Regions from separate parts of the Paenibacillus sp. FSL E2-0190 genome, predicted to be linked through region 1. Evidence: riboswitches for the same ligand, from Rfam matches in the RefSeq annotation. Region 1 holds a riboswitch; the other holds the start of a gene.
The links. A riboswitch is a leader RNA that binds a small molecule or an ion and turns the genes downstream of it on or off. The one in region 1 is predicted to bind preQ1.
Positions count from the first base shown of each region.

Region 2: linked by a shared signal. The riboswitch ahead of queF (preQ(1) synthase) and the one ahead of NST25_RS06075 (queuosine precursor transporter) in region 1 are both predicted to bind preQ1.

Region 1 covers NZ_CP150306.1:1,393,295-1,405,401, forward strand. Annotated here, with positions in the region: gene NST25_RS06035 (PLP-dependent aminotransferase family protein) at 1-1,177, shown strand, start outside; gene NST25_RS06040 (D-alanine--D-alanine ligase) at 1,191-2,123, shown strand; gene NST25_RS06045 (aminotransferase class I/II-fold pyridoxal phosphate-dependent enzyme) at 2,116-3,279, shown strand; gene cobT (nicotinate-nucleotide--dimethylbenzimidazole phosphoribosyltransferase) at 3,375-4,436, shown strand; gene cobU (bifunctional adenosylcobinamide kinase/adenosylcobinamide-phosphate guanylyltransferase) at 4,433-4,981, shown strand; gene cobS (adenosylcobinamide-GDP ribazoletransferase) at 4,978-5,793, shown strand; gene NST25_RS06065 (YnfA family protein) at 6,020-6,346, shown strand; gene NST25_RS06070 (methyl-accepting chemotaxis protein) at 7,232-8,920, opposite strand; PreQ1 riboswitch class I at 9,286-9,331, shown strand; gene NST25_RS06075 (queuosine precursor transporter) at 9,342-10,055, shown strand; gene NST25_RS06080 (AMP-binding protein) at 10,333-11,814, shown strand; gene NST25_RS06085 (thiolase family protein) at 11,811-12,107, shown strand, end outside.
Region 2 covers NZ_CP150306.1:3,735,237-3,747,343, forward strand. Annotated here, with positions in the region: gene NST25_RS16230 (sugar ABC transporter ATP-binding protein) at 1-964, opposite strand, end outside; gene NST25_RS16235 (class I SAM-dependent methyltransferase) at 1,190-2,035, opposite strand; gene NST25_RS16240 (DMT family transporter) at 2,068-2,982, opposite strand; gene NST25_RS16245 (zinc-dependent alcohol dehydrogenase) at 3,125-4,261, opposite strand; gene NST25_RS16250 (VanW family protein) at 4,343-5,161, opposite strand; gene NST25_RS16255 (cysteine hydrolase family protein) at 5,162-5,683, opposite strand; gene queE (7-carboxy-7-deazaguanine synthase QueE) at 5,819-6,541, opposite strand; gene NST25_RS16265 (6-carboxytetrahydropterin synthase) at 6,534-7,016, opposite strand; gene queC (7-cyano-7-deazaguanine synthase QueC) at 7,016-7,678, opposite strand; gene queF (preQ(1) synthase) at 7,708-8,181, opposite strand; PreQ1 riboswitch class I at 8,345-8,388, opposite strand; gene NST25_RS16280 (hypothetical protein) at 8,701-9,036, shown strand; gene murB (UDP-N-acetylmuramate dehydrogenase) at 9,101-10,012, opposite strand; gene NST25_RS16290 (ABC transporter ATP-binding protein) at 10,163-10,963, opposite strand; gene NST25_RS16295 (iron ABC transporter permease) at 11,019-12,053, opposite strand; gene NST25_RS16300 (iron ABC transporter permease) at 12,053-12,107, opposite strand, start outside.

The DNA of each region.
Region 1 (12,107 bases):
CTGGAAGTCACGTCTCAATGATCACGCGGTGCTGGCAGAGGAACTGGATATCATGAAGCGCGGGATTCGAGCGGAGAAGGGGACGATCTCCTTCACCAGCATAGCGCCTGATGAGAGTCTTTTTGATCTGGATAATGTGAAGCGGTCCTTTATGGATCGGATGTCGGTAGAAGGCAACGTTCTGCTAAATTACGGCTATGCCAAAGGGTATAAGCCTTTAATAGACTATTTGAAGCAGTATATGGAGCACAAGGGCGTTGAAATGAAAGGCAAGGATATATTGATCACCAATGGCTTTACTGAGGGGTTCGATATTGTATTGTCTGCTCTGAGTAAAAAAAATGGTTCGGTCATTTGTGAGAATCCGACGCATCATACAGCGATCAAAAATTTGAAGCTGAACGGTTTTGAGATCACCGGGATTTCGATGGAGCGTGATGGGATTGATTTGGCGGAGCTGGAGAAAGCATTGCAACAGCAAGCTTTTGACTGTGCATACTTCGTCCCTTCTTATCATAATCCGACCGGAATTGTAATGTCTCCAGAGAAAAGACAGCGGCTAATGAAGCTGATGAATCGCTACCAAGTCCCGGTGATTGAGGATGGTTTTAACGAGGAATTACGATATTCGGGCTCACATGTGGCTCCACTTATCGCAGCAGCAGGCAGCGGCAACAGCGTGATTTATCTCGGCAGCTTCTCCAAGGTATTATTTCCAGGACTACGTGTAGGTTGGGTGCTGGCGGATCAGGAGTTGATCAATTCCCTCGAAAGCGTCAAGCGCGCCCGTACCATTCATACCTCGACGCTGGATCAATCCATTTTGTATCAGTATTTATTGGGTGGTCATTTAGAAAAGTATTTGAAAAAAGCCAGAGCGGAATACAAACGAAAGTATGAATTAACCCTGCAATGCTGCAAGGATTGTATCCCTTATACGGCGCTGTCAGGGGACGGTGGCCTGCATCTTTTTGTAACCTTCGCGGAGGGCTTTAATACAAGGACGCTGTTGGCGGCCTGTCATGAGCAAGGGGTTATTTTTACAGCAGGAGATATATTCTTCACAGATGGTAAGGGTCAAAATACGATACGGATCGGTTTCTCCAGAGTGACGGATGAGGATATCCGCAAGGGGATCGAGATTATTGGCAGAACAGCTCGACAACTAATGGGATAAAGAGGTGCTTGAGATGAAGGTAGGCGTAATTATGGGCGGGGTATCCTCAGAGTATGAGGTATCCATGAATAGCGGTAGAGAAATATTGAAGAATCTAGACCCCAATAAATATGAAATTATTCCAATTGTGATCACCAAGCGTGAGGAGCTTATTGAGCAGGCAAAAGGGATCGATATCGCACTGCTTGCACTTCATGGAGCTTACGGCGAGGATGGTACGGTTCAGGGAACGCTGGAGACGATGGGGATTCCGTATACGGGCAGCGGGGTTTTGTCTAGCAGCATTTGCATGGATAAAGATCTCTCCAAAAAGCTTATGCGCTGCGCAGGCGTCAATACAGCAGATTGGCTATGCTGGGACAGCATGAAGGATTATTCGGCTGAAGCGGTGGAACGGCTCGGATATCCTGTTATGGTGAAGCCATGTTCAGGCGGCTCGAGTATCGGAATGGAAAAAGTGAGCAGCAGCGAGGAGCTGTTGTGCGCAGTGCAGAAGGCTTTTGCCTGTGATCAGTCGATTTTGATTGAAAGCTACATTCAAGGCCAAGAAATCACCTGTTCTATTCTAAACGGAGAGCTGCTGCCTATTCTGGGAATTACCTCAGCAAATGCCGAGTGGTTCGATTACAGTGCTAAGTATGAAGAAGGCGGAGCAGATGAACGGGTCATTGAACTGCCTACTGAGGTGCATGAGCGGGTACGCGAGGCTGCCTTGAGCTGTTACAAAGCACTAAAATGTAGCGTGTATGCACGGGTTGATATGCTGCTTAAAGAGGGTATTCCTTATGTGCTGGAGGTGAATACGTTACCAGGCATGACGAAGGCCAGTCTTTTACCCAAAAGCGCGCAAGCGGCAGGCTACACCTTCAGCGGACTGCTGGACGAAATCATCTCCCTTTCCCTAACGGAAAAGAGTGCAAAAGAAGAGGTGTACAGCCATGCATAATGAATGGATTGCTCCACGTGTGCGGGAGATTGCACCCTCGGGGATTCGGGCTTTTTTTGACCTAAGTGCGGGGAATCAGGATATTATATCGCTGGGTGTAGGGGAACCGGATTTCGTTACACCGGAGCATGTAAGAGCTGCCTGTATTCGTGCCTTGAATAATGGGGAAACGATGTATACGCCAAATTCCGGTTTACTGGAGCTTAGAGAGGAGATCGCTTCTTATCTGCACACAAGTTTCAAGCTTCGCTATGAGCCAAACGATGAGATTATGGTTACGGTGGGAAGCAGCGAGGCTGTGGATTTGGCATTACGAGCTTTCATTACACCTGGGGATGAGATTATCGTCCCTTCTCCGAGCTATATCGCATATTCGCCGATTACCCATTTGAACGGGGGGGTTACGGTGGAGGTAGAATCATCGGCCGAGCAGGGGTTTAAGCTTACTGCTGAAGCGTTACGGAAGGTGATTACTCCGCGTTCCAAGCTTCTTATGGTGAATTTTCCGACTAATCCTACAGGTGCAGTAATGACTTATGAAGATTGGCTGCCTATTGCACAGATTGTAAAAGAGAATAACCTACTGGTCATTTCAGATGAAATTTATGCCGAGCTTACGTATGACAGTCAGCATGTCAGCATCGCCTCTCTTCCCGGGATGCTGGAAAGGACGATTGTGATTAGCGGCTTCTCCAAAGCTTTTGCAATGACTGGCTGGAGAGTGGGTTATGCTTGTGGCGATCGAGAATTAATTGCTGCGATGCTAAAAATCCATCAATACACTGCGATGTGTGCCCCAGTGCTCGGTCAAATTGCTGCGATTGAATCATTGCGCAACGGAATGCAGCATAAGGAACACATGAAGCAATGCTTCGATGAGCGGAGAAAGCTGCTGGTTAGTGGATTTCGATCCATAGGACTACCTTGCCATGAACCTGCGGGTGCATTTTATGCCTTTCCTTCCATCGCTCACACCGGAATGAAATCAGAAGACTTCGCTTTGCAGCTGCTCAGGGAGGTCGGTGTCGCTGCGGTTCCGGGTCATGTGTTTGGAGCAGGCGGAGAGGGTTATATTCGCTGCTCCTATGCCGCTTCCTTACAAAAATTGACGGAGGCGCTGGAGAGAATCGAAGATTTTATGAAAGTGAAGTTGTAATTCTAGAAGTCCCCCTCTATCATAGATGGGGGCTTTTCTGCGAATATGAGATAGAATAGGTTATACGGATACATTTAATAGGAGGTCGTAATTATATGCTTTCAGATATTCAAGACGTAATTAAACAAATCATTCCGGCTGATGATCAGTCCATCCTCAAGGCGGAGCATCGGCTGAACATTCTGACCAAACCTCCGGGCAGTTTGGGACAATTGGAACCTCTGGCCGTTAAGCTCGCTGGAATTTCGGGTACGGAGCAGCCTAGTTTCACCAAACGAACAGTTGTTGTGATGGCTGCTGATCATGGGGTGTGCTGCGAAGGGGTTAGCGCATTTCCGCAGGAAGTCACGCTACAGATGGCCCATAACTTTCTCAGCGGTGGAGCGGCTGTGAATGTATTGGCACGTCAAGCTGGGGCAGAGGTACAGTTTGTTGATGTCGGCATAAACGGCGATCTTAGTCATGTCGATCTGATTGATCGTAAAGTGCGCCGGGGGACGGATAATATGGCTGTGGGACCTGCGATGAGTCGTGAGGATGCCATGAATGCTCTTCTTGTTGGGATAAGAGTCGCGCAGGAAGCGGTTAAGAACGGCACGGAGATTTTTATAACAGGCGAAATGGGCATTGGGAATACTACGGCTAGTGCTGCCATTCTATGTGCTCTCAAAGGAATAGCCCCTGAAGTAGCTGTGGGACGAGGAACGGGAATTGATGATGAACGTTTACTACATAAAATTGCAGTGGTGGAACGCGCCTTAAAGGTAAATCAGCCGAATTCAGCAGATCCGTTGGATGTATTATCTAAAGTTGGCGGACTGGAAATCGCTGGCTTGGCGGGACTGATTCTTGGTGCGGCTGCTAATCGGACACCTATCATTTTGGATGGTTTTATTTCGGGGGCGGCAGCGCTTGTGGCAAAAGCCCTTGCACCTGAATCCATCGCTTATATGATAGCGTCTCATGTATCAGGAGAACGGGGACACAAGTTAATGCTGGAGCAGCTTGGGCTTGAACCGCTGCTTAACCTCGGTCTGCGATTGGGTGAGGGAACAGGGGGAGTATTATGCCTTCATTTAATCGAGGCGATCTGCCGCATTTTGAGCGAAATGGCAACCTTTGAAAGTGCAGGCATCTCTGGAGCTGGTCAACGATGAGCATTCTTGTAACGGGAGGCGCACGTAGCGGGAAAAGTGGTTTTGCAGAAAAACTGATACAGTCACTGGCAGATCAGGCCTTCTATGTAGCAACCGGACAGGCTTTTGACGACGAAATGAAGGAACGGATTGCTCTGCATCAGCATCAACGAATGGAAAGTGGTTACGCTTGGGAGACGCTTGAGGAACCGTATGATTTACCAGATCTGCTAAAGCGATTATCGGGTGAAAAAGCGGTGCTCGTAGATTGTTTAACCTTATGGTTATCCAATGCATTATTGGCTGTGGAAGGTTTTGAAAATAGACAAGAGCTTGTTGAGAGTGAAATAACAAGGCTTGAAGACAGTGTGCGTTCTTTTCAAGGGACGCTTATTCTGGTCACTAATGAGGTTGGCGACGGGATTGTTCCGGAGTATGCGCTTGGCCGATTGTATCGTGATCTGGCGGGACGAATGAACGCCCTGATCGCTCGGCAATGCGAACAGGTCTTTCTAGTAACTGTTGGAATTCCGATTGAGCTGAAGAGCAGGGAGTATCGTTTATGAGGGAGCGTAGGGATGCGGCCGTAGCTGCCTTTCAGTTCTTATCCCGATTTCCTGTAAAAGGTGATCCGGGATTCTCTCCTGAACTGCTGCGCCGGAGTGTAATCTTCTATCCCATGGTAGGCGCAGCAATTGGGCTGTGTGTAGCTGCTGGAGCAGCCCTGACGGGATTGCTTTTACCTGCTTGGCCAGCAGCTGTGCTCACTCTGATTCTGTGGGTAGGCCTCACTGGCGGGTTGCATCTTGATGGCTGGATGGACAGCGCGGATGGTCTGCTCAGCTATCGGCCACGGGAGCGGGCCCTGGAGATTATGAAGGACAGCCGTGTGGGTGCGATGGGCGTACTCGCCTGCGTGCTGCTCCTGCTGTTTAAAGCATCTTTACTGGCAGCTCTAATCGAAGGCCTCGCCTACTACGAGCTGCCGCTGCTCTTGGTACCAGCGGTCTGGAGCCGCTGGTATATGGTACGGGCAATGGTGCGTTATCCCATTGCCCGTGGAGACGAGGGGCTGGCCGCGAACTTCGCCGGCCTAGCTTCCTCGCATGAGCGGCGCGCGCTGGAAGTCGCCGCGCTGCTCTCGCTGGCCGCCGCCGCTGCGCCACTGGCGCTCGGCGCTGGCTTAGCCGCGTGGCCGCTGCATCTGGCGGCAGCTCTGCTGCTGCCGGTCGCGGCCTTGGCCTGCGGCACCGCGGCTGCGCGGCGGATCAGCAGCCGGCTCGGCGGGCTTACCGGCGACGTGTACGGCGCGCTGAACGAGCTGCTGGAGGTTGTGCTGCTGCTAGTGTTATTGCTGCTCCAGCACAATTTAATGTAAGCTCCACGGGGGAATCTTGAGTAATTTGCTGTAAGTAGCACTACGGATGAACCTTGAGTAATTTGCTGTAAGTATCTCTAAGGGTAAACTTTGAGTAGTTTGCTGTAGGAGCTCCATGGGTGAACCTTGAGTGGTTTGTTGTAGGAGCTCTACGGGTGAACCTTGAGTACAATTTGTTGTGAGCAACCTTTGCGTTTTTATGAGATAGATAGGGAAGAGGGATGACATGTTATTTGCCATTCTGCTGTTTATAATTGCTGGGCTTGCTGAGATCGGTGGCGGATATTTAGTATGGTTATGGTTGAGAGAATCACGGCCACTTTGGTACGGTTTAGTGGGGTCTTTGATTCTGATAGCGTATGGGATTATCCCTACGTTGCAGAAATTCCCTTCCTTCGGTAGAGTGTATGCGGCTTACGGCGGGGTGTTTATCGTACTCGCGGTCTTATGGGGATGGCTTGTAGACAAGAAGACACCAGACGTATACGACTGGGTCGGAGCTGTTATTTGTGTGATCGGTGTATCGGTTATCCTCTGGGCACCGCGGCACTAGGTTGAGTGAGGTTTGCTTAGCCATAAAAGCGGAATGAAAGCTGAGTAACCTAGTTTTTACTAAGTGAGTAACTTGGCTCCGGACTCAGGAGACCTTATTTGTGATAAAAGGGTTAATTTGGAGCGTTTTCGGACACCAGAGGCGCTATTTGAGCGAAATAGGCTGAGTCTGGGTTGATTATGAGGCAATAGCGTCTCTCGAGTCCGAAAAAGCCTCCGAATGGCAGTTTTTCGAGTAATAGCGGCATCTGAGTCCGCAAGCCAGCAGCGAATGGCGTGCTGAGTCTAAGTGAGAGCTTCGCGCAAGCTAGCGCATGTAGCCGAGTCTATTGCTGTAGGTAACATCGACGGAGGAACTTTGAGTAATTTGCTGTAGGTAACTTGGCTCCGGACTCAGGAGATCTTATTTGCGATAAAAGGGTTAATTTGGAGCGTTTTCGGACACCAGAGGCGCTATTTGAGCGAAATAGGCTGAGTCTGGGTTGATTATGAGGCAATAGCGTCTCTCGAGTCCGAAAAAGCCTCCAAATGGCAGTTTTTCGAGTAATAGCGGCATCTGAGTCCGCAAGCCAGCAGCAAATGGCGCGCCGAGTCTAAGCGAGATTATCGCGCAAGCCAGCAGCAAATGACGCGCCGAGTCTAAGCGAGAGTATCGCGCAAGCCAACGGCAAATGACGCGCCGAGTCTAAACGAGATTATCGCGCAAGCCAGCGGCAAATGGCGTGCCGAGTCTAAACGAGAGTATCGCGCAAGCTAGCGCATGTAGCCAAGTCTAATCGAGGTTCCGCGCAAGCCTAGCGTATGCCCCCAAGTCTAAGCGAGCCATCGCAAACTAAAAACCCCCGTTCAACACTTTCGTGTGAACGGGGGTTTTAATTTACAAGCGTTAAATCTTAAATTGCTGCACAGCTTCTTGGAGTTTCTTGGCTTGCTCATACAGATGTTTAACAGTTTCTGCATGACCTTCCAGTTCGACGCGCTGCCGCTCTGAGTTAGCAGCGAGTGTGTCCGCACTTTCTTGCGATCTTGATGTAATTTGTGCAGTTTCTTCGACGGAAGCACTGACTTCTTCTGTACTTGCTGAGATTTGCTGTGTAGCCGCAGATACGGATTGGATGCTGTGATTGATGCTTTGGATAAGAATCAGGAGGTGATTAAAGGCATCACCTGCTTCTGCTACTTTGCCGACTCCAGAGGCAACCTCAGAATTCACGTGGTTCATCTCGGTAACGGAGCGACTCATATCTTCTTGAAGCCCAAGTAGGAAGTCACGGATCTGTTCGTTTGCGTTACGGGATTGTTCAGACAGCTTGCGTACTTCTCCCGCAACAACAGCAAAGCCGCGTCCATGCTCTCCTGCGCGTGCAGCTTCAATTGAAGCATTTAGCGACAGCATTTGGATCTGTTTCGTAATTTCAGTAATACTGTGAACGACTTCTCCGATCATTACTGAACGCTCATTCATGATTTGTAACTGATCCAGCGACTGTAGGGAAGCACGTTCAACCTGGCGCATTTGCAGCACAGCGCTTTGAGCAATTTCATTACCGCCACTTGCTTCAGTGGAAGCCTCACTGATTTGCTCCGTGACTTCATTCGCTGCTGAGGCAATACTTTGAATGCCTAAATTGATTTCTTCCATTGCTCTCGAGTTATCTGATGCACTGCTAGCGATAGTCGTACTACCTTTGCCGATTTCTACTACCGATGAGCTGGAGTGTTCCGCCATATCATTGAGAACCTCAACACGTTCTTTTAAAGAGTTGGAATCCGCAACGACAGTATTAGAGGTTACCAGTACATGTCCAATCATTTCTTTCAGGCGTTGGGTCATCGCTTGGAAGCTTACGGACAACTGTGCAACTTCGTCATTTCCTTTAACTGATAATTCTTCGGTGAAATCTCCCTCTGCGAGCCGGGCACTATAAGCTGCCAGTTTTGAGATTGGACGTGTTATACGCACACTCATGAACCATGCACCAGTTAGGCCGATGATCAACGTCAGAAGTGTGATTCCGGCACTTGTCCATAGAATACTGTCTGTTTTTTCTTGAATGAAGCTTACGTCACTGCTTACACCGATAACCATCGTACTTCCGGGAATACCGATATAAGCTGTTTTATGTATACCATGTGCGTCGCTATATGTATCGCTTAGTCCAGTTTTTCCTTTAGAGGCTTGTTGCATTGCAGAGGATACGGTGACACTTTCTGCCCGTTGCAATTTTGCATCGTGATCTGCGGATAGAATCTCAGCTTCTTTTCCCTTCAGATTGACCAGAAAAATGGTTTCCACTCCATGTTGTTTCCTCTTTTCCTGAAAATAGAACTCGAGATTGGTGGCAGACTGATCGTTCTTATTTAGGGTTTGCTGGGCGTGCATTACGTTGAGATTCTTATATACGTCCTGAGCAGCGGCAGTAAGGATTTTGTTAATCTGCGGCATAACATAGCTGTTGAAGATACTGATAGAGATAAAATAGAAGCTGGTGCTTAACAAAAGAGACGTGAGCAACAGAACAACAAATAATAAACGCGTAAATTTGCGACTGATCGAATGCTTGATACGAAACATATCGTTCTCTCCTTTTTTTATGGACGGTGAGGTCATTTCTTTTTGGTCTTCACTAGATACTCCATGCCAACTGCTGGAAATTGGCGACCCGAGATATATTCCATAGTTATGTCATATTTCTACTAAATGGATCGGGAATAAGGTGTTTGATACTATTCTATAGAATTAACCTCTGGATGAATAGTGAAAGTTTTGTCCTATAGAGCATTTTTTTCTGAAAAAAATGAATTATTGCTGACTATTTTAGATAATTGGCGAAAAAAAAGAAATGGAACTACCAATTTCATATAAGAATATTATTTTTATGGATTGTTAAGCGCTATTGTGATAGAGTATTAATGTTTTGTTCCGAAAATTTAATATTGTAAGCCGCGGTTCGTAACCATCCCGCGTAAACAAAACTAGGAGGAATTTCAGTAATATGTTTAATTTGCTGTGGGGAGTTTTATTTGTTATTGTCAATTTTGCTTTTTTTCTACTCTGTTACCGCTTGTTCGGGAAAAGTGGAATGTATGCCTGGGTAGGTATTGCTACTGTAATTGCTAACATTCAGGTAGCTAAGACGATTGCTATGCCATTTGATATTGTGATGACACTCGGAAATACGATGTATGTCACTTTATATATGACCAGCGATTTACTTAATGAGAAGTACGGAAGAGCGGAAGCACGTAAAGCGGTCTGGTTTGGTTTCTTCACCTTGCTTATGACTACTGTCATTATGCAGATGGTATTAGTATTTAAGCCGCAGGAGACCGATATCGCTCAGTCTTCTTTGGAGACGATTTTTGGGCTGATGCCTCGACTAGCTTTGGGTAGTCTTACTGCTTACTTCATTAGTCAGTTCCTAGATGTTCGGTTGTACTCTTGGATTCGTAAATATTACAGCACCTCAAGTCAGCTGTGGATTCGTTCCAACGGTAGTACGATGATTAGCTCCTTTGTGGATACACTTATTTTCTGTACCATTGCGTTTGCGGGCTTGTATGACTGGAATGTATGGCTTGAAATTTTGCTTACGACTTATCTAGCGAAGTTCTTACTAACCGCAGTAAGCACACCTATCTTATATATCGCCCGAACCTTTACTTTTGCTGAAGAGGGTTCACCATCATCCGTTCAAAAGAAGGACTAAACAACAATACAGCCAGCGCGTACCGATCATAATCGATGCGTGCTGGCTGTTTTTTCGTTGTAAGATGGACTTAATCGTTACATGAAAGATGTGTACATAAAAATAATATAAAGCTAAAATAAGCTATCGTAGCAATTCTAGCGGGTTAGTTTAACAGGAGCGCCTGCGATGGCGCTTATCACATATCCTTTAGTTTGGGCTGGACTTGCGGGGCAGTCCGATTGAAGAGAATGTATATAATCGGTAGTCACAGAAATTACGAACAGGTGTGATCAGGATGAATCTAGTAGTTCCTATACTGCGTCATGCAGCACAGCAGCCCGACAGCATTGCCTTAACCCATGACCAAGCAAGTCATACCTATGCCACATTAGTAAAAACGATGCGGAGAATCGCGAATGGCTTACAGCAAAAGGGTCTGAGGCATGACAAAATCGCGATTTTATCTACGAATCGTATTGAATTTGTTGAGGTTTTTTTGGGGGCGATTTATGCGGGCTGTGTTCCCATTCCCTTAGATCCCAAATGGAGTGCTAATGAACTGCAGGTTATTATAGAGCAGTGCCAGCCGACAATGATTTTTGCCGAGCCGGAAGCCGCAAAGAATCTGGTTTTCAAGGATCAAGTAATCCAAACATTGACCTTCTCAAATGAACGAACAGGTTCCTATGATCAGTGGTTGGCTGCCCTGAAGCCGGAGGCTGAGTTGGATGAGACGAATGAATTATTATTTATTGGCTTTACGTCAGGCACAACCGGATTGCCCAAAGGTTATATGCGTACCCATTTATCATGGTTAAAAAGCTTTGAGGTTTCGAATATTGCTTTTGAATTGGACGCTATGAAGGATGTTTTGGCACCAGGTCCATTTGTGCATTCCCTATCCTTATTCGCCGTAATGCAGAGTCTATATGGTGGAGCAACCTTTCATATCACACAAAAATTTAGTGCCACGCAGGTGTTAGAGTTGTGTCAGCAAATTCCGGGCGTGGTGCTGTTCGTCGTACCAACAATGATCGAATCCATGATGCAGCAGGCTGTACCTGGGCAGATACAGATTGATGCGATGATTAGCTCAGGTGCAAAGTGGTCGGAGTTGTCCAAGAAAAGGGGCATGGAAGTGTTTGGTGGAGCGCGGCTTTATGAATCCTACGGTTCTTCAGAAGCGAGCTATATTAGTTATTTGAATGTTCTGACCGAGCATAATCCGACCTCTGTAGGCAAACCTTATCCCGGGGTGCAAATTTCCATTCGTGATGACCAGTTCCGGGAAGTCCCTCCTGGGGAGATTGGGCAGCTATATGTGCGTAGTGATATGATATTTTTAGGCTACCATCAATTGCCGAATGAGACAGCAGCAGCTTTTAGAGAGGGATGGCTTGTTTTAGAAGACTATGTTTATCAGGATGAAGCTGGTTATTTATATATGGCGGGACGTTTGAAGAATAAAATCATATCCGGAGGGCTGAACGTTTATCCGGAAGAAATAGAGAGGGTGCTGGAGTTTCTTCCGGAAATAGATGAAGTGATGGTGCTTGGCGTGCCTGACGATTACTGGGGAGAACAGCTGATAGCTCTCGTGAAGTGGAGCGGAGAACAGCATTTATCTGTCGAAGATATTAAGAATTATTGCCGCCAGTATTTAGCGAGCTACAAAGCGCCGAAGCAGCTGCTAACCGTGGATGAATTTATCTATACAAGTAGCGGGAAAATTGCCCGGCAAGCGATGAAAGACTATGTGAAAAGAGCGATGATATGATAGAAGCAGTAATTGTCATGGCAAAACGTACACCGGTTGGCAGAATGGGTGGCTTATTAAGTACACTTGAGCCGGAGGCATTACTGGCGCCGCTTATTCAGCATATTGTAGCCGAAACGAACTTGCCTAAAGAACTGATTGATGATGTCATTATTGGGAATGTTGTGGGCCCAGGAGGTAATATTGCCCGGGTAGCTGCGCTTGAAGCGGGGCTGCCTGTTTCGGTTCCGGGTGTCACCGTGGATCGTCAGTGCGGATCTGGGCTAGAGGCAATTAATATAGCAGCAAGACTG
Region 2 (12,107 bases), 2.3 Mb from region 1:
TCCGAACCGATTTTCCATGGAGCATAATTTCACCCTCATCGATGGGATCCGCACCAAATACGGCACGTAAAACCTCGGTACGTCCAGCTCCCATTAAACCAGCGAAGCCCAAAATCTCACCTTTATACAGATGAAAGCTAATATCCTTGAACTCATGCCCTCTAGAAAGATTCCGAACTTCTAAGACAACTTGCTGAGTCTGTTTTGCAATCGTTGGTTTCGACGTTTGATATAATTCACGTCCAACCATCATGCTGATGATCTGATCAATCGTTATTGAATCGGTACGAACGGTATCTACATAACAACCATCACGCATAACTGTAATGCGGTCTGTAATTCGCTTCAATTCATCCATGCGGTGAGAGATATAAATAATTCCCACACCTTTATCTCGTAGCTGCTCAATCATTCGAAATAACTCGTTAATTTCTGTATCTGTTAACGCGGCGGTTGGTTCATCCATGATCAATACCTCGGCTTGGAAAGACAAGGCTTTAGCGATTTCAACCATTTGCTGATTAGCAACGGTCAGGTCTGATACCAAAACTCTGGGATCCAGCTTCAGATTCATTTGATCAAACAGTACCTGAACTTTTCGGTTCATCTCCACATCATCAACGAACCATTTCAGACCTTTTCGCGGCTCTCGTCCAATGTAAATGTTCTGGGCGACCGTAAGATGAGTCATTAAATTCAATTCCTGATGGATGATACTAATTCCAAGCTCCTGTGCTTCACGGGTATTAACAATCTCCACTTCATTTCCCTTGTACCACATTTGACCAGCATCCTTAGAATAGACACCTGTCGCAATCTTCATAAGGGTAGACTTGCCAGCGCCATTTTCTCCTACTAACGCATGAACTTCCCCACGCTTCAGCTCAAATTGACATTCATTCAAAGCATGAACACCTGGGAAAAACTTGTTGATTCCCTCCATACGAAGCAACACTTCGTTCATTTTGATATCCACCTCAAATTCTTTGAGAATGCCTTAACCCTTAAAGTAATCGCTTTCAATCCGGAATGTAAAATCATTGTATTCCCTATAAGTTGCCATTGTAATGGAATAATCTCCGTAAAAAAGTTTAAAATTTTATGTTTTACATACAAAAAAAGCTGAACCGAGAGCACCTCAGTTCAGCACAAATGTTATACCCTAAAAATCACATGTCAGCGAACCCTCCTAAAGGCTTGCGCCATTTCCAGCCACCAATGTGAAGGTCTTAGGAATTCCCTTATCATACACGTCGGAAGATAGATTAGGTTCTTCTACTAATTGGCGGATCACTAGTCCGCTATTAGCTGCTGCGGTTACAATTTCTCCGAGTGTCCAGCGGCGCCAATACACAACACTATGCTCTTGTTCACCTGCTGGTTTACCTGTGGAAGGCAAATACTTGGAATAGGATACCTTCTTCTCTTCCAATGAAGAGTCAAAATAATCTCCGTTTACTTTGTGTTTGCGTACCTTCGCAGTAGATCCCTTCGAGGAAATAAGCTTGGTCGTTACCGGATGAAAATCGCGGAGTACAAATACGCCTCCAGGAGATAGCAATCGGCGAGCCGTTTCCATGAATAGTGTAAGGTTGGTAAAGTAATGAACAATTCCTAACTCTGCAAAGACGATGTCATATGAACCATCAAGGACGTCTTCTGGCAGCTTAAGAATATCTGAGACGATATAGGTTAGTGGTACCCCTGCTTCTTGGGCAAGATCAGCCGCATATCGCGCATTGGCTTCCGAGAAGTCAGCAACCGTTACTTCCGCACCTAGTAATGAGAGTGCCACGGCCTTCATCCCGTTTGAGCCCATTAAATTCATCATTTTCTTACTCTTCACCTCTCCAAAAAAAGAAAGGAGCGGGTGAAGCTTTGCACTTGGTTCCTTTATTAATTTTGCAGCTGCTTCTGACGGTGTACCAAACCGAGTTACCCAAGCGGTATAAGTATCTTCGTTCCAAAGCTCTTCGCTTGTTGGCACAGCGTTTTTTTCTGCCTGATTATTTGAATATTGATTCTGCTCTTCCATCCATTGCTACCCCTTTATGTGTAAAATATCTGTTATGAAGCATTCTGAATGGCATCAGCCATCCGGATAGTTTTCCTTCTTCCCGCGTACAAATATACTGCGAGGCCAATCATAACGAGCAGCCCACCTGCCCATTGTAAGGTTGTTAGCTGCTCACCCAAGAGTAAATACGCTAAGATACTGGCACCCACTGGTTCTCCTAAAATGTTCATTGAAACCGTAGTCGCGGATACATATTGTAGTAACCAATTAAACAAAATATGGCCAAACACCGTTGGCACCACTGCTAACAATACAAAGATTCCCCATTCCTTGGCCGGATAATTAAAAAAGGAAATCCCCATGAACAGATTGTATACGGCAAACACGCCAGCGGCTGATAAGAAGACAATCAAGCTATATAAGTAAGAGGGCATGCGCACCACTAGCTTTTGACCGATCAGCATATGTACAGCTACCGCGACAGTACCTCCGACCGATAATAGATCACCTTTTAGATTATCCGCAGAGATGCCGATATCACCCCAGCCGATAAACACGACACCGCCAATCGCAATGCCAAGCCCTAGAATAGCGGACAGAGCTGTCTTTTCCTTATACAAAAAATAAACACCCAGCATAATAAATACAGGCTCCAGCGCCATGATCATTGTTGAACTAGCTACCGAAGTATACTTCAATGATCCCATCCATAGCAAAAAGTGCAGCGCAAGCATTGCGCCTGAGAGGATGAGCATTAGCCAGTCTTTTTTACGAAGAGCAAAAGCAGCTCCACTATAGGGTCTTGCAAAAGGTAGCATCAGCAGTGAGGTAAATAATAATCTGTACATGCCTTGTATAGATGCAGGTGCATCAGACCATTTAATAAAAATGGCGGAAAAGGAGATGGCCACAATCCCTATCAACATTAATAGTGGAATCGGAAGTGGCGGTTTTTTAAGTTTCACATGTTACGCGTCCTTTCAATATCTTAAGTCACTTATGTTAATTTAACGCAGACCGTGAAAAAATGCATCTATTTTCATAAGATTTCACTAAAAAAAGCACAAGCAATGTCATTTCTGACGAAAGCTCATGCTTCTTAAAAGGCTACGGCTTCAGAACAACCTTGATGCAATCCTCTTTTTTCTCACTAAAAACGTCATAGCCATGCTCCGCTTTACTAATTGGCAGGCGATGCGTAATGATATCTGTAGGATCAAATTTATTTTCTTTAATCATCTTATACAGCAACGGCATATAGTGAATCACCGGCGCTTGTCCCATTTTTAAAGTAATGTTGCGTTCAAATAGATGACCCAAAGGGAACATATTGTAATTAAGCCCATAAACTCCCACAAGCTGAATAGTTCCGAATTTACGTACGATATCCGAGGCCATTCTAAATGCACTGAGTGAGCCTCCCTGTAGCTTCAGAGTGGTTTCCACTTTCTCCAAAGCAGATATTTTGGCATCTAAACCTACACAGTCAATAACTACATCTGCGCCCCCATGTGTTATCTCCTTCAAATGAGCTTCAATATCCTTAATCTCTTCAAAGTTGTAAATTTCGACATTATTGGTCAGCTTCGCATGCTGCAGACGATAGCCAATATGATCAACCGCAATGACTCTTGAGGCACCTTTGATCCAGGCAAACTTCTGAGTAAGCAGTCCAACAGGACCGCAGCCGAGAACAATGACTGTATCCCCTGGCTTCACTCCGCCGCTTTCTACTCCCCACCAAGCAGTAGGCACAATATCAGATATGAAAAGAATTTTCTCATCTTCCATTTCTGCATCCTCCGGAACTACAAAAGGGCCAAAGTTACCATAAGGTACCCGTAGCAATTCAGCTTGTCCGCCTGCAAAACCGCCATAAGTATCGGAATAACCAAGATAACCGCCTGTGTCCTTGGCGTCATTAGCATTGTCGCATTGGCTCTCCATCTCATGCTGGCAGAAAAAACACTGCCCACAGGCGACATTAAAGGGGATGATGACTCGGTCACCTTTTTTGACTTTAGTTACGTCAGGACCCACTTCCTCAACAATCCCCATCGGCTCATGACCAATAACATAATCATCATGCATACCTGGTATTTCCCCGTTATAAATGTGCAGATCCGAGCCACAAATCGCCGTAGTGGTAATCCGAACAAGGATGTCATCTTTTTTCTCAAGCGTCGGATCAGCTACTTCTTTAACTTTCACTTTTTTCTTCCCTTGGTAGGTTAGTGCTTTCATGCTGTTAATCCGCTCCTTTGGAGATGGTCTAGAGATATAATTTTCATGCCTTTCTATGTTATATCCCTAAGCCCTACCCTCTTATCCATGAAGAAGCGGAGAATACATCATTAGTGCGTAATTATCAGTTACAGCTTCATCTCCAATTAGATCTCCAGAGCGTGTATATACTTTTCGACTGATCTTGTTACTGCGTATATATCCGCCCCAAGGCTCTAGACTAATCCTATGATCACTTTCGTATACTTCATAATCATAAAACGCCTGCTCATTGCATCTCCACTCCCCGTGTAAATGGCTATCGTCCAGCCAGAGCTTTAGTTGATACGTTTGAGCGGTGTTATTTTTTAATTGAAGATCCAAATAGTTATAAGAACAGGTCGCCCCGCTTCCAAAAGGTTGTGTACGTTGTTCATCTGGAAATACATCATAACTGTGACGATGCCGTTCCATAACGGTAAGTGGCGTATGCAGTGCCATCCAATAGATCAGATTAGACAACTGGCATAAGCCTCCTCCAACCCCGGAATGAAAACCACCATAATGCAGCACCATACCCTCCAGATACCCTTTTCGCTTAGTGGGCTTACCAATACTTCTCCAGTAGGAAAAAGTCTCCCCCGGCTGCACAACAAGTCCATCCAGCTTCGCAATTGCCAGCCGTAAGTTAGTTATTTTATTGTATTGAAGCACCATATCTACATTCCGAAGACTTCTTAATAACGGGGTAGCATGAGTCATAGCTGCATAAGTTAAAGTTTCATCCGTACGCTGCTTCGCTATTTTGCTTCGTCCAGTGCACCATTTCAAATATCTTTTCCAAATAAAATATCGTTTGCCAGCAAACAATCTAAGGCGAGAACGCTGAATAGGCTTCATGGCAGCCTGGGGTGTATTCATCTAGAACTGAACCTCGCTTTCAGCTCGTAACTGGGCGAATCTACCTCCAATTATCGCATTATGATGCTTAACGATCTCCCTACTACTCAGAACCCCATTATCAAAGGTGCTATGAGCGTCTGAGACCAGTACACTTTTATATCCCATGCTGTATGCGCGTCTTATCGTCGTATCCAGACAGAATTCACTTTGCATCCCACAGATCACCAGATTCGTAATCCCGAGCTTCTGGAGTTCATCTTGCAGTTCCGTTCGGTGAAAAGCATCCCAAGTAGGCTTCTCAACGATAACTTCGCCTTCCTGCGGTGTGATGCGGTGACTGATCTGCCAAGTGGGTGTACCTTTTGTGTACTCCTCATCTTCGGTATGTTGAATATACACAATAGGAGTACCTGCTAATCGAGCTTTTTGCTGAAGGGAGACAATCCTGTCCATCACACCCTCTTCATCGTACAGCTTTAGATCATAGGAGAACATGGCTTCTTGAACATCGATAATTAATAATGCTGTTGATTGTTCCAAATGAATAACCTCCAAGAGCTTTTTTTAAAATCATACCAGAAACTGGGACAGACTATCTACCTACTAGAAGTTACAACTGTTAAAAATAAAAACCGAGTATCTGTAAGCAGATACCCGGACGATTTCATCAAACATTTATTTGCCACGCTTATTATGCCAGATCAATGCATGCAGCTGTGGAAGTACACGAACCTTGTTCATACCCGAATCCGCGATTACTTTATTAAACAACCACTCCAGCCTTCCCAGAAGTCGAGCAGAAATGTTGCCCTCTTCCGTGACATCATCATTACCAGGCTGCAGAAAGAGCTGCACATTCGGATATCGCTGGTGAACGTTTTTCGCATAATCAAAATCATTATCATCAAACACTACGACCTTCAAGCTATGCGTAGAACGACCCAGTTTCTCCATCTTACTCATGATGTTATCTAGCATTTCCCAATTCGTTGTCATTCCTGAGCTTGGAGGTTTAGGACTGATTGTCAGCACATCCACGTCATTGAACCAATCCTGCCATTTACTCCCCTGAGTTTCTATCGCTGCTTTTATTCCACGCTCATGAAGCAGGTTGATGAAGGTACCCATTCCTTCACCAATCAAGGCAGGATTACCGCCTGAAATCGTAACACAGTCGAAATTATCTCCAGCTAACGCCAATAATTCATTTATGATTTCTTCTGCTTCCATCATGCGAACCTTATTCTTAGCCGTACCATCCCAAGTAAAAGCGGAGTCACACCAGCCGCAGCGATAATCGCAGCCATAGGTGCGGACAAACATCGTCTTCACTCCAATTACCGCACCTTCGCCTTGAATAGTTGGACCGAACATTTCAATTACAGGAATCTTACTCACAATCACAGCCTCCATACAAACGGTAGGATGGCCCTTCATCCGGAACATCTTCAGCCAGCACCTCTGCCCAAGAGGTTGGAGTCTCCCATAGCTTTACCGAGTACAAAGGCAACCCTGCTTGCTTAAGCTTGTAGGCAATATATGAAGACATATTCTCTACTGTGGTGCGGAAAGACAACAAGGCTACTTTGGAGCCCGTATTCGTTAACGTCTCTAACACAGGTTCATTTCCCATGGCAAGAAAAGCGTGATCTAAACGATCTACAAGGCTTTGTTGTACTGTCATTTTGATATCGCTGAAATCAATGACGAAACCTTCATCCGAGTGGCCTTCCGCGGCCATAGGTTTGCCCTTAAGCACTACTTCGAGCTTATAAGTATGTCCGTGCAGATTGCTGCATTTCCCTTTGTGTCCCACTAACTGGTGTGCCGCATCGAACGTAAATATTTTGCAGACTGAAACCTCGTTAAGCATTAAGAACCGGCCTCCATTCTCTCCGCCTCATATTGCTCAAGACCACGCTGACGCAATAGACAGGCTGGACAAGTACCGCAGCCACTGCCAATAATACCGTTGTAACAGGTCAGTGTGTGTTCGCGAACATAATCAAAATACCCCAGTGCATCGGCCATTTTCCACGTTTCTTTTTTATCCAGCCACATTAGGGGAGTGTGGATCGCAAACTCATAGTCCATAGATAAGTTCAGCGTAACATTCAATGATTTCACAAAAACATCACGGCAGTCCGGATAACCGCTAAAGTCCGTTTGGCAAACCCCAGTGACGATATGGGAGTACCCCAGTTGTTTAGCTAATATTGCGGCAAAAGATAAAAACAACAAATTCCGTCCATCGACGAAAGTACTTGGAAGCTCATCTCCTTCACCAGCCAGAATATCTATATCCTGACGGGTAAGTGCATTGGGTGCCAGCTGATTGAGCAGCCCCAGATCAAGAATATGCTGTTTTACATTAAACTTAGCTGCTATCTCTGTTGCAACTTCGATTTCAGCCGCATGACGTTGACTATAGTTGAAGGTAACTACCTGCACTTCCTCATACTGCTGCAATGCCCAAACCAGGCAAGTGGTGCTATCTTGTCCGCCGCTGAATACGACGAGTGCTTTTTTGTTCATATGAATCTCTCCTTATCACAAGTTGGAATTTAGCGGTTGTCCACTTTTTCTGGATAGAGGTCGTGATTGATTAAGCGGTGTTCCGCCATCGCCTCATACTTCGTACCCGGTCTTCCATAGTTGCAATAAGGATCAATTGAAATGCCTCCGCGCGGAGTGAACTTGCCCCATACCTCAATGTAACGCGGATCCATCAGTGAGATCAGATCATTCATAATAATGTTGACACAGTCCTCATGGAAATCACCATGGTTGCGGAAGCTAAACAGATACAGCTTTAATGATTTGGATTCCACCATTTTTTGTTCAGGAATATACGAAATATACAGCGTGGCAAAATCCGGCTGACCCGTTACAGGACACAAGCTAGTGAACTCAGGGCAGTTGAATTTAACAAAATAATCACGCCCGGGATGTTTGTTATCAAACACCTCCAGAATGTCTGGATCATAACCAAACTTGTACTGTGTTCCCTGATTACCAAGCAAAGTAACTTCTTGCATTTCCTCTTTCAATCTTCCTTCTGACACGACAAAAAACCCCTCTCTTTTCCTTCGGCCTTGGCCGGTAATGGAAAGAAGAACGAGATTTCGAAAACTTGGCTCCACTAAGAAGAAACGGAAGCAACGTCCGGATAAAGGACAGCAACCGCTTGTACTGTTTAATATATTCTTAGTTTTTTATAGAGGGAGTTCGCGAACCTCTCCTGCACAACTTTAGCGCAGACTTCTTCTTAAAGCATATTGCGTCTTGAACTATACCATGGGTAGCCCGCTCCTGACAAGTTCTACTCTTTACTGTTACCTTATATAGATCAGCAAATAACTCCAGATTAACGTGGATAGACCTGCGTATGTAGAGATTAGGAAGCTCAAAAACCACGGCAATTTGATCGCGGATTTCTTTTTAATTACATGAACTATTCATACAGTTAATTAAGATGTGGCAAAAAAAAGGATTCAAATCCTAAGAAAAGGGTAACTTATTCATAATAATCTTCGAGCTAAGGGTGGGAGCATTTTATGGAACAAAGTATACAGCAGCTTATGGATTGGCTTAACAATCATTTAAATGAAACAATCGCTATTGAAAAGAAAGAACTTCGTGATCTGGATAAAGTTCATTTCAATTTAGAGGCCGTAGATTTCCGCAGTGCAGACGACGTAATTGATGAATATCTTGGAAGTGCACTGATATTAAGAGGTTTCGGCAGCACACTTAACGCCGATGGTGAACTGGTATCCCTGCCACAATCCACTTATGATTTAGCTGTTGAAGGTCTTCAAATCGTAGACTTAGCCGACCGCAAGGCAGAAATAACTACGGACAGAGCTAATTACATCCTTTCAGTAGATTAAACGAACATGATTATGATAAGCAAAAAGAGCCCACAGCGATCTGCGGGCTCTTTTTGCTTATCATTTATTCTTCTCCAATGATCTCCACTTCAGTTTCCAGCTCTACACCGAATTTATCCTTCACAGTCGCTCTTACATGGTGGATTAGCCCGATGTAATCACTGGCTGTTGCATTATCTGCATTCACAATAAATCCCGCATGCTTCTTGGATACCTCAGCACCGCCGATTCTTGTACCCTGTAAGCCGCTCTCTTGAATTAACTGACCTGCAAAACGGCCTGGAGGCCGCTTAAACACACTCCCACAGGATGGATACTCAAGCGGTTGCTTCGATTCACGTAAATAAGTTAGTTCATCCATTTTTGCCTTGATCGTTAAAACATCACCGGAAGTCATAGCAAATTTGGCCTCAAGTACAATATACTCACCGCTTGCGAATACACTTTTTCTGTATCCCCATTGCAGCTCATCTCCTTGCAGAGTTACCAATTGCCCGTTCTTATTTATAGCTAGTGCACTATGCAGGACATCTTTGATCTCACCGCCATAAGCACCTGCGTTCATATAGAGCGCTCCACCAACTGTTCCTGGAATGCCACAGGCGAACTCAAGACCCGTAAGCTCCTTATCAAGCGCATATCTGGAAACATCAATTATTTTGGCACCACATTGCGCATATAAGAGATTGTCGCGAATTCCCATTTCGGTCAGTCCTGCCGTTTGCAGAACGATTCCACGTACACCTCCATCACGGATAATCACATTGGAGCCATTCCCAAGTACCGTAAGGGTTATCCCATTTTGTTCTGCATATGTAACGATCTTTTGAATTTCATCATAAGTAGCTGGTGCAGCCAAAATATCAGCTTTGCCGCCCATTTTAGTGTACACGTGATCTTTTAAATTCTCATGACTTTTCACTATTCCTGCAGTCATTAGCTGCTCTAGATCATCTTGAATTTTGTCAATATTCATGTTTTCATGCTCCTTTAACCATGTATAAATGATGGTCCTTGATCTATTTTAAAGAGTTATTATGAAATTGTAGGCAACCACAACTGTAACAACGAACAGGCTCCCTTGTCAATGACGGGAGCCTGTTCGTTGTATGTTTTTAGATGATAATTACACAGCTTTATAGGCAGCAAGCTCGTAAGGAAGACACAGTGGCACACCCGTACGTGGATCCGGAACGATATCCGCTTCAATTCCAAACACTTCCCGCAATACATCTGGTGTCATAACCTCAGTAGGTGAGCCTTCGCTAACCACAGTACCGGACTTAATCGCTACCATATGCTGCGCATAACGAGTAGCATGATTCAAATCATGCACGACCATGATAATGGTACGGCCTTCTTCCTCATTCAGCTTTTGCAAAAGTTGAAGAACTTCGAGCTGATGCGCCATATCTAGGAACGTTGTAGGCTCGTCAAGGAATAAAATATCTGTTTCTTGAGCCAACGCCATAGCGATCCAAGCGCGTTGACGTTGTCCACCAGAGAGACGGTCAATAGGGCGATCATGAAAAGATTCCATGCCCGTAACAGAGATGGCGTTGGAGATGATGTTGCGATCCTCTGCGGTCATCGTGCCAAATCCTTTTTGATGAGGGAAACGACCATAGCTGACCAGCTCAGATACCGTCAGACCGTCAGGAGCCGTTGGGTTCTGCGGTAGAATCGCTAGCTGACGAGCAACCTCTTTAGTTGAAAAGTTATGGATCGATTTGCCGTCCAGCATTACGGTGCCACTCTTCGGCTTCATAATCCGGGCCATCGTTTTGAGGATTGTAGATTTACCGGAGCCGTTAGCGCCCACTAGTGCGGTGATTTTCCCCGTAGGGATAGACAAGTTCAATCCCTTAACTATAGTAGCCTCAGCATACCCAATACTTAATTCTTCTGTATTCAAACGTTCTGACATGATCTACAACTCCCTTAAAAGTTTTATGGAGCTATGCTCCTAAGTATGAACTAATTTACGCTTTCGACTTGGCGAGTAAATATAAAAAGTAAGGTGCGCCAATAATCGCAACCACAATGCCAGTAGGAACTTCGGCAGGTTGCAATACCCATCTACCAATGGTATCAGCGGTAATCATAAGAAGCGCCCCTGTCAAAGCACTAGCAGGTAATAACACCTGATGACGGGGTCCCACCAGCCTGCGAGCCAGGTGTGGTGCTATCAGGCCGACGAAGCCAATACCTCCACTTACCGCGACGCAGGAGCCGGCAAGCGCTACGGCTGTTACCAGAAGGAGAATACGTTCCTTCTCCACACGCATTCCTAGACCTAATGAAGTATGGTCCCCTAGATTCAATACATTTAGAACCCGGGCTTTATAGAAGGCGAACGGTAACAGAATCGCGATCCAAGGCAGCAAAGCAAGGACGAATCTCCAATCCCCACCCCATATTTTCCCGGCGATCCAAGTAGCTACAAATTGATAATTATTAGGATCAAGCCTAAGTGCCAATACAAGCTGGCAAGCATTGATTCCTGCAGCGACCGCAATCCCGATAAGGATCAGCCTTGTAGGAGACAGACCATCTGCCTTCCGGTAGGCAAGAATATAGATTAAAGCTGCGGTCAGGCCAGCCCCACCAAGCGCTAGGAGAGGCAAGACAAATACCGGAGCTGCTGTTGTAGCCGGAAAAAACGAGATAAAAATGATTACCGCAAAACCTGCACCAGCACTTATGCCCAGCGTAGCCGGTTCAGCGAGTGCATTACGTGCGAGACTTTGTAGAATACAGCCCGATACTGCAAAGCCCGCTCCAACTAACAATGAAATTACGATGCGGGGTAATCTGAAATCAAATAAAATAAGCTTTTGCTGATGTGTTCCATCACCCATGAGTGTATGTAATACCTCTAGTGGGGATAGACGCATAAACCCTGTATTCATACTGACTATAAACACAACGACGATCAGTATAGCAAGGAGTGATAACACCGTTAGGGCGCGTGTGCGGCGTTCTTTTTCATCTGGAGTAAGGGTTAATTTGGGCATTACAGCTCCCCCTTCCGCTTACTCGCTAAATAAATAAAGAACGGTACGCCGATG